DNA from 3 places in the Xanthomonas bundabergensis genome. Region 3 is predicted to be linked to each of the others. Evidence: predicted binding sites of a transcription regulator. Region 3 holds the regulator's gene; each other region holds the start of a gene.
The links. The regulator HrcA, encoded in region 3, represses chaperone genes, less so after heat shock. The targets are predictions, from matches to a motif close to TTNGCACTCNNNNNNNNNGAGTGCNAA.
Positions count from the first base shown of each region.

Region 1: the regulator HrcA is predicted to act here: its motif matches at 1,128-1,154, upstream of AB3X10_RS20475 (co-chaperone GroES).
Region 2: the regulator HrcA is predicted to act here: its motif matches at 1,069-1,095, upstream of rpoH (RNA polymerase sigma factor RpoH).

Region 1 is NZ_CP162487.1:4,819,996-4,822,193, reverse strand. It holds gene AB3X10_RS20480 (endonuclease) at 1-927, opposite strand, end outside; gene AB3X10_RS20475 (co-chaperone GroES) at 1,205-1,492, shown strand; gene groL (chaperonin GroEL) at 1,630-2,198, shown strand, end outside.
Region 2 is NZ_CP162487.1:674,007-676,204, reverse strand. It holds gene AB3X10_RS03010 (hypothetical protein) at 1-80, opposite strand, end outside; gene rpoH (RNA polymerase sigma factor RpoH) at 180-1,058, opposite strand; gene ung (uracil-DNA glycosylase) at 1,279-2,007, opposite strand; gene AB3X10_RS02995 (response regulator) at 2,030-2,198, opposite strand, start outside.
Region 3 is NZ_CP162487.1:2,330,056-2,332,253, reverse strand. It holds gene grpE (nucleotide exchange factor GrpE) at 1-197, opposite strand, end outside; gene hrcA (heat-inducible transcriptional repressor HrcA) at 374-1,432, opposite strand; gene recN (DNA repair protein RecN) at 1,545-2,198, shown strand, end outside.

The DNA.
Region 1 (2,198 bases), 2.5 Mb from region 3:
CGAGTAGTAGCCGCTGGCACCGCCGCCGCTGCCGCTGGCGACGCTGAAGGCGATGCTGCTGTCCTGCGCCGGGTGCGCGCCGCCGGCGTCGCTGACGCGCGCGGCCAGGATGCTCAGGCTGCAGCTTTCGCCGGCGGCCAGGGCGGTATTGGTGGAGATCGCGAACTGGCTGCCGCTGCTCGGGTAGCTCAGCGCCACGGTGCCGGACTGGCTGCAGCTCAGCCCGAACGCGCCGCTGGCCAGGGTCACCGCCTCGCTGAAGGTCACCGCCAGGTCGCCGGCGGCGGGGAAGTTGCTGGCGCCCTGCGCCGGGGTGGTCGCGGTCACCGACGGCGCGGCGTTGCTGCTGCCGCCGCTGAAGGTCTGGCCGCTGTTGCAGGCGCCGAAGCTGCTGGCCGAGCTGCCGGCCCAGCTGAAGTCCGAGGCCGCGCTGCCGTTGCTGCCGCGCAGCTGCAGCGAGGTGCCGGCCGCGGTGCTGTTGCTCTCGCTGACCGGCAGGTTCTGGCTGGTCAGGCCGGCGGCCGGGCCGCCGCCGCCGGTGATCGCGCCCTCGTAGCTGAGGAACTGCACCACCTGGCCGCTGCCGTCGACCAGCGCCAGGCCGTCGTTGGGGCCGTTCTGCACGCCGTTGCTGGCATAGCCGACGGTGGCGATGCGCACCTGCCCGCCGCAGCTGACCAGGCTGCCGGCCGGCACCGAGGTGGTGGCGTAGACGGCGGCGCTGCCCGGGCTGCTGCCGTTGTACAGGTACACCTTGTAACCGCTCAGGCTCTCGCCGGCGGTGGCGACGATCTCCACGCCCTCGCCGGTATCGCCGGCGGCGGTGGCATCGTCGTAGTGCAATTCGTTGATGAATACGGCGGCCTGGGCGTGGCCGGCCAGGGCCAGCAGACAGGCGAGAGGTAAGGCAACGGCGGATGGCTTCATCGACAACTCCTTTTGGATGGTGGTCCCCCCTGGGTCTGCGAGCCTAGCCTGCCTCTGTGACAGCGTTGCGGAATCCGGGTACCAGTTCCGGGGCCGGGCAGGTGCCGGCGCGAAATTTTTTGCGTCCCGGCCCTTGAAAGGGCGCCGGCCAGCACCACATCAAGCGCATCCCGGCGTACCGGGTTTTTTCGCGAGCGCTGCTGGCAGTCGTCACATGCGAGTGCTAACATCGCCAGCCTTTCCTAGACCAATCAATCACTTAAGAGGGTCTCTCTCAATGAGCATCAAGCCGCTTCACGACCGCGTCGTAGTCAAGCCGATCGAAGCCGACGAAATTTCCGCCGGCGGCATCGTGATCCCGGATTCGGCCAAGGAAAAGTCCACCAAGGGCGAGATCGTCGCCATCGGCAGCGGCAAGCCGCTGGACAACGGCAGCGTCCGCGCCCCGGCGGTCAAGGTCGGCGACAAGGTCATCTACGGCCAGTACGCCGGCTCCAGCTACAAGGCCGAAGGCGTCGAGTACAAGGTGCTGCGCGAAGACGACATCCTGGCGATCGTCGGCTAAAACGCCGCCGATCGCGGGATTCGGGAGTGGAGATTGGGGATTCGCGCTGCGCTCGCCGCGCCGCGGTCCCGGATCTCCCCCGAATCCCGCTTTGGGCCAATCCCTAATCCCCAATCACGAATCCCGGAGTTACACACATGGCTGCCAAAGATATCCGTTTCGGTGAAGACGCTCGTTCGCGCATGGTGCGCGGCGTCAACATCCTCGCCAATGCCGTCAAGGCCACCCTGGGCCCGAAGGGCCGCAACGTCGTGCTCGAGAAGAGCTTCGGCGCCCCGACCATCACCAAGGACGGCGTCTCCGTCGCCAAGGAAATCGAACTGGCCGACAAGTTCGAGAACATGGGCGCGCAGATGGTGAAGGAAGTCGCGTCCAAGACCTCCGACAACGCCGGCGACGGCACCACCACCGCCACCGTGCTGGCGCAGGCGCTGATCCGCGAAGGTTCCAAGGCGGTCGCCGCCGGCATGAACCCGATGGACCTCAAGCGCGGCATCGACAAGGCCGTCGTGGCCGCCGTGGCCGAGCTGAAGAAGATCAGCAAGCCCACCGCCGACGACAAGGCGATCGCCCAGGTCGGCACCATCTCGGCCAACTCCGACGAGTCGATCGGCAACATCATCGCCGACGCGATGAAGAAGGTCGGCAAGGAAGGCGTCATCACCGTCGAGGAAGGCTCGGGCCTGGACAACGAGCTGGACGTGGT
Region 2 (2,198 bases), 1.7 Mb from region 3:
TGCGAGAACATGAACCGCATGATGGGCTGCGGCATGCCGATGACCATGATGTGCGGCAACATGCCGATGATGGTCTGCATGCACTGACCCGTATCGCGAGCTATAAAAAACGGCCCTTTCGGGCCGTTTTTTTTACCCCACGGCCCGATCGTCCGGGCGCTTGCGGAAGGGAGCCGGCATCACGCCACGAACAACGCCTTCATCTTCTTCAGCGCGTTGGCCTCGATCTGGCGGATGCGCTCGGCCGACACGCCGTACTCGTCGGCCAGCTCCTGCAGCGTGATCTTGCTGTCCGCGTCCAGCCAGCGGCGCTTGATGATGTCGCGCGAACGCGCATCCAGCTCGGCCAGGCCTTCGCGCAGCAGCTGCAGCTGGTTGTCCTCGCTGTCGGCGCGCTCGTAGGCCTGCGAGGGGTCTTCCTCGGCGGCCATCAGGTAGGCGGCCGGCGACGGCGGCGCGTGATCGTCATCGTCGTCGGACGGCGCGTCGAAGCCGATGTCGCGACCGGACAGGCGCGACTCCATCTCCAGCACCTCGCGCTCGGACACGTTGAGGTCCTTGGCGACCGCGGTCACTTCCGCGGCGTTCATCCAGCCCAGGCGGGTCTTGGACTTGCGCAGGTTGAAGAACAGCTTGCGCTGCGCCTTGGTCGTGGCGACCTTGACGATGCGCCAGTTCTTCAGGATGTACTCGTGCATCTCGGCACGGATCCAGTGCACCGCGAAGCTGACCAGGCGCACGCCCATTTCCGGGTCGAAGCGCTTGACCGCCTTCATCAGGCCGATGTTGCCTTCCTGGATCAGGTCGCCCAGCGGCAGGCCGTAGCCGTTGTAGCCGCGGGCCACGTGGACCACGAAGCGCAGGTGGGAGTGGACCAGTTCGCGCGCCGCATCCAGGTCTTCCTGGTCGCGGTAACGCACCGCCAGCGCGCGTTCCTCTTCGGACGTCAGCACCGGGATCTGGTGCACGGCGCCGATATAGGCATCCAGCGAACCGAGCGGACTGGGGATCGGGAGATTGTTGGCCACCAGCGCGGTGGCAGGTATGGTCTGGCTCATAGGGCTCATCTTAGCAGTCAACTAACTAGACTGCTGGGTACAGTAAAAAGTTCCTGCGTTCCGTTTATGGAACATTCGAATCAGGAAACGGACTGTGACGGAAGCCACTGGAACGCTGGGAGAGGGAAGGCGGCACTGCTTGCGAGCGTCGAACCTAGCACCCGCCTTGCGAAATTTGCGTACATGCGGCGCGCGCCAGGCGCCGCCGTCGAACCACGGTTCAGCCGCCGCCCGCCGCCGCGTCCAGCACCGCCCGCGGCGGCAGGCTCCAGTCGATCGGCGCGGCGCCGCGGCGCCGCAGGTACTCGTTGGCCGCGGAGAAATGCTTGCAGCCCAGGAAGCCGCGGTGCGCCGACAGCGGCGAGGGATGCGGCGCCTTCAGCACGCGGTGGCGGCGGGTATCGATGACCTTGCCCTTGGCCTGGGCGTAGCTGCCCCACAGCAGGAACACCAGGCCTTCGCGCTCGCGGTTCAGGGTCTCCACGACGTGGTCGGTGAAGCCTTCCCAGCCCTTGCCCTGGTGCGCGCCGGCGCGGCCTTCCTCGACCGTCAGCACCGCATTGAGCAGCAGCACGCCGCGCTGCGCCCAGGGCAGCAGGCAGCCGTGGTCGGGACGGCGGATGCCCAGGTCGTCCTCGATCTCCTTGTAGATGTTCAGCAGCGACGGCGGCACCGGCACCCCGGGCAGCACCGAGAAGCACAGCCCGTGCGCCTGGCCGTAGCCGTGGTACGGATCCTGGCCGAGGATCACCACCTCGACCTTGTCGAACGGAGTCGCCTCGAACGCGGCGAAGATCTGCCGCCCGGGCGGGAAGATGCGCGCGCCGGCGGCCTTGCGCTGGCGCAGGAACGCAGACAGCTCGCGCATCTCCGGACGCAGCAGCCAGTCGCCGACCTGCGCCTTCCACGAGGGTTCCAGCTGGATCCGGGTGTCGTCTTCGTTGCTCATGCAGGGTCGGCGGGTCGATCGGTCAGAAGGTCACGGCATTGTCGTTGAGCTTGGCCAGGCGCAACTGGAACAGCACCTTGGTGACCAGCAGGCGCTCCTCGATCGGCTTCTGCACCAGGTCGTTGGCGCCGGCGCGCAGCAGCTCGGACTGGTTGTGCGGATTGCTGTCGCCGGTCATCACCAGCACCGGC
Region 3 (2,198 bases):
AACTTGCGCGCCTGCTCGACGTCGCGGGCGATGCGCTTGCGCTGGTTTTCCAGGTCGGCGCGCTCGCGCAGCGCATCGGCCTTGACCAGCGCCAGCTCGCTGCGCAGGGTCTCGATCTGCGCCAGCAGCGGATCGGTCGCCGGCTGCTGGGCCTCGGTCAGGTGTTCAGAATCGAATTCGGGGTGGTCTTGGTTCATTTCCGGTTCCCTGGCGGGAGATGCACCCGCCCTACCGCACCACCTATGTGGGCGTCTGGGAGGGATTCAAGATGCTGTGTTGCGTTTTCGGGATTGGGGAGTGGGGATTCGGGATTGGCCGCGGCGGTGGCACGACGTGCACCGGCTGCTGCATGGCCGCCCTGCCCCAGGCCCGGCTAGCGTTCGGTCGGCGGGGTCGGGTCGAGGACGGCGCCCAGCACGTCGGCGGCGGTCTGCACCAGCGGGATGACCCGGTCGTAGTCCATGCGCTTGGGCCCGATCACCCCCAGCACGCCCAGCACCTGGCCGCCGGCCATGTACGGCGCGGTGACCAGCGACACGCTCTCCAGCGGCACCACCCCGGTCTCCTCGCCGATGAAGATGCGCACGCCCGGCGCGCGGATGGTGCGCTCCAGCAGCTGCAGGATCTCGCGCTTGCTGGCGAAGATCTCGAACAGTTCGCGCAGCCGCTCCAGGTCGGACAGGTCCTGCACGCCCATCAGCTTGGTCTGCCCGGCCAGCACCATGTCGTCGCCGGCCGGGGCCAGCGCCTGCTCGGCCAGCTCCACGCTGTGCGCCAGCAGCAACTCCATCTCGTCGCGGGCGTGGCGCAGGTCGCGCACCAGGCTGGCGCGGATGTCGGCCAGCGCGCGCCCGGCGAAATGCGCGTTCAAGTAGTTGGCCACCCGCTCCAGCTCGGCCGGCTCGTAGGCCTTGCGCGGCTCGATGACCCGGTTCTGCACCTCGTTGTCGGCGAACACCAGGATCGCCAGCACCCGGCGCGCGTCCAGCGGCACGAAGTCGATGTGCCGGAACGCGAACTGCTCGCGCTTGGGCGCGCTGACCACGCCGACGAAATGGGTCATCGCCGACAGCAGCTCCGAGGCGCTGCCGAGCAGCGCCTGGGTGCCGGCGGCATTGCGCATCTCCGCACGCAGCCGCGCCACTTCGCCCTCGGCGGGCGGGCGCATCTGCACCAGGCTGTCGACGAACACCCGGTAGCCGGTGGCGGTGGGAATGCGCCCGGCCGAGGTGTGCGGCGAGCTGAGCAGGCCGGCGTCCTCCAGGTCGGCGAGGATGTTGCGGATCGTCGCCGGGCTCACGTCCAGCCCGGCGTGGCGGGCCAGGGTCTGCGAGCCGACCGGTTCGCCGTCGCGGATATAGCGCGAGATCAGCGTGCGCAGCAGCTGCCGGGCACGCGGGTCGAGCGAGGAGTGGACCGGGGAGGCGCGCATGGAATCAATCCGTGAGACTGGACACTAGATAATGGCTGCATGCCGGCTTGGCAAGTCATTGGCCCACCTACCCGCGCGTGCTAGCGTTGCGCGGCCCCGGATTCCGACCCCCATGCTCAGACATCTCTCGATCAAGGATTTCGCCGTCGTACGCGGTACCGAACTGGAATTCGGCCCTGGCATGACCGTGGTGTCCGGCGAAACCGGCGCCGGCAAGTCGCTGATGGTGGACGCGCTCGGCTTCCTGTCCGGGCTGCGCGCCGACAGCGGCGTGGTCCGCCACGGCGCCGACCGCGCCGAGCTGTCGGCCGAGTTCGCCGTGCCCGAGGCCGCCCCGGCGCGCGCCTGGCTGCGCGAGAACGAACTCGACGACGAGGCGCAATGCCAGCTGCGCCGGGTGATCCGCGCCGACGGCGGCTCGCGCGCCTGGATCAACGGCCGCCCGGTGACCCTGTCGCAGCTGGCCGACCTGGCCGGGCACCTGGTCGAGATCCACGGCCAGCACGAACACCAGGCGCTGCTGTCGCGCGGCAGCCAGCTCGGCCTGCTCGACGCCTACGCCCGCAACGAGGCCGAACGCGCCGCGGTGCGCGCCGCCGCCGCGCGCTGGCAGGCGCTGCTGGGCGAGCGCGAGACGCTGCTGGCGCAGGGCGACGTGTCCGACCGCATCGGCTTCCTCGAACACCAGCTGGCCGAGCTGCAGCGCGAGGACCTGGCCCCGGCCGCGATCGCCGCGCTGGACGCCAACCACCGCCGCCAGGCCCAC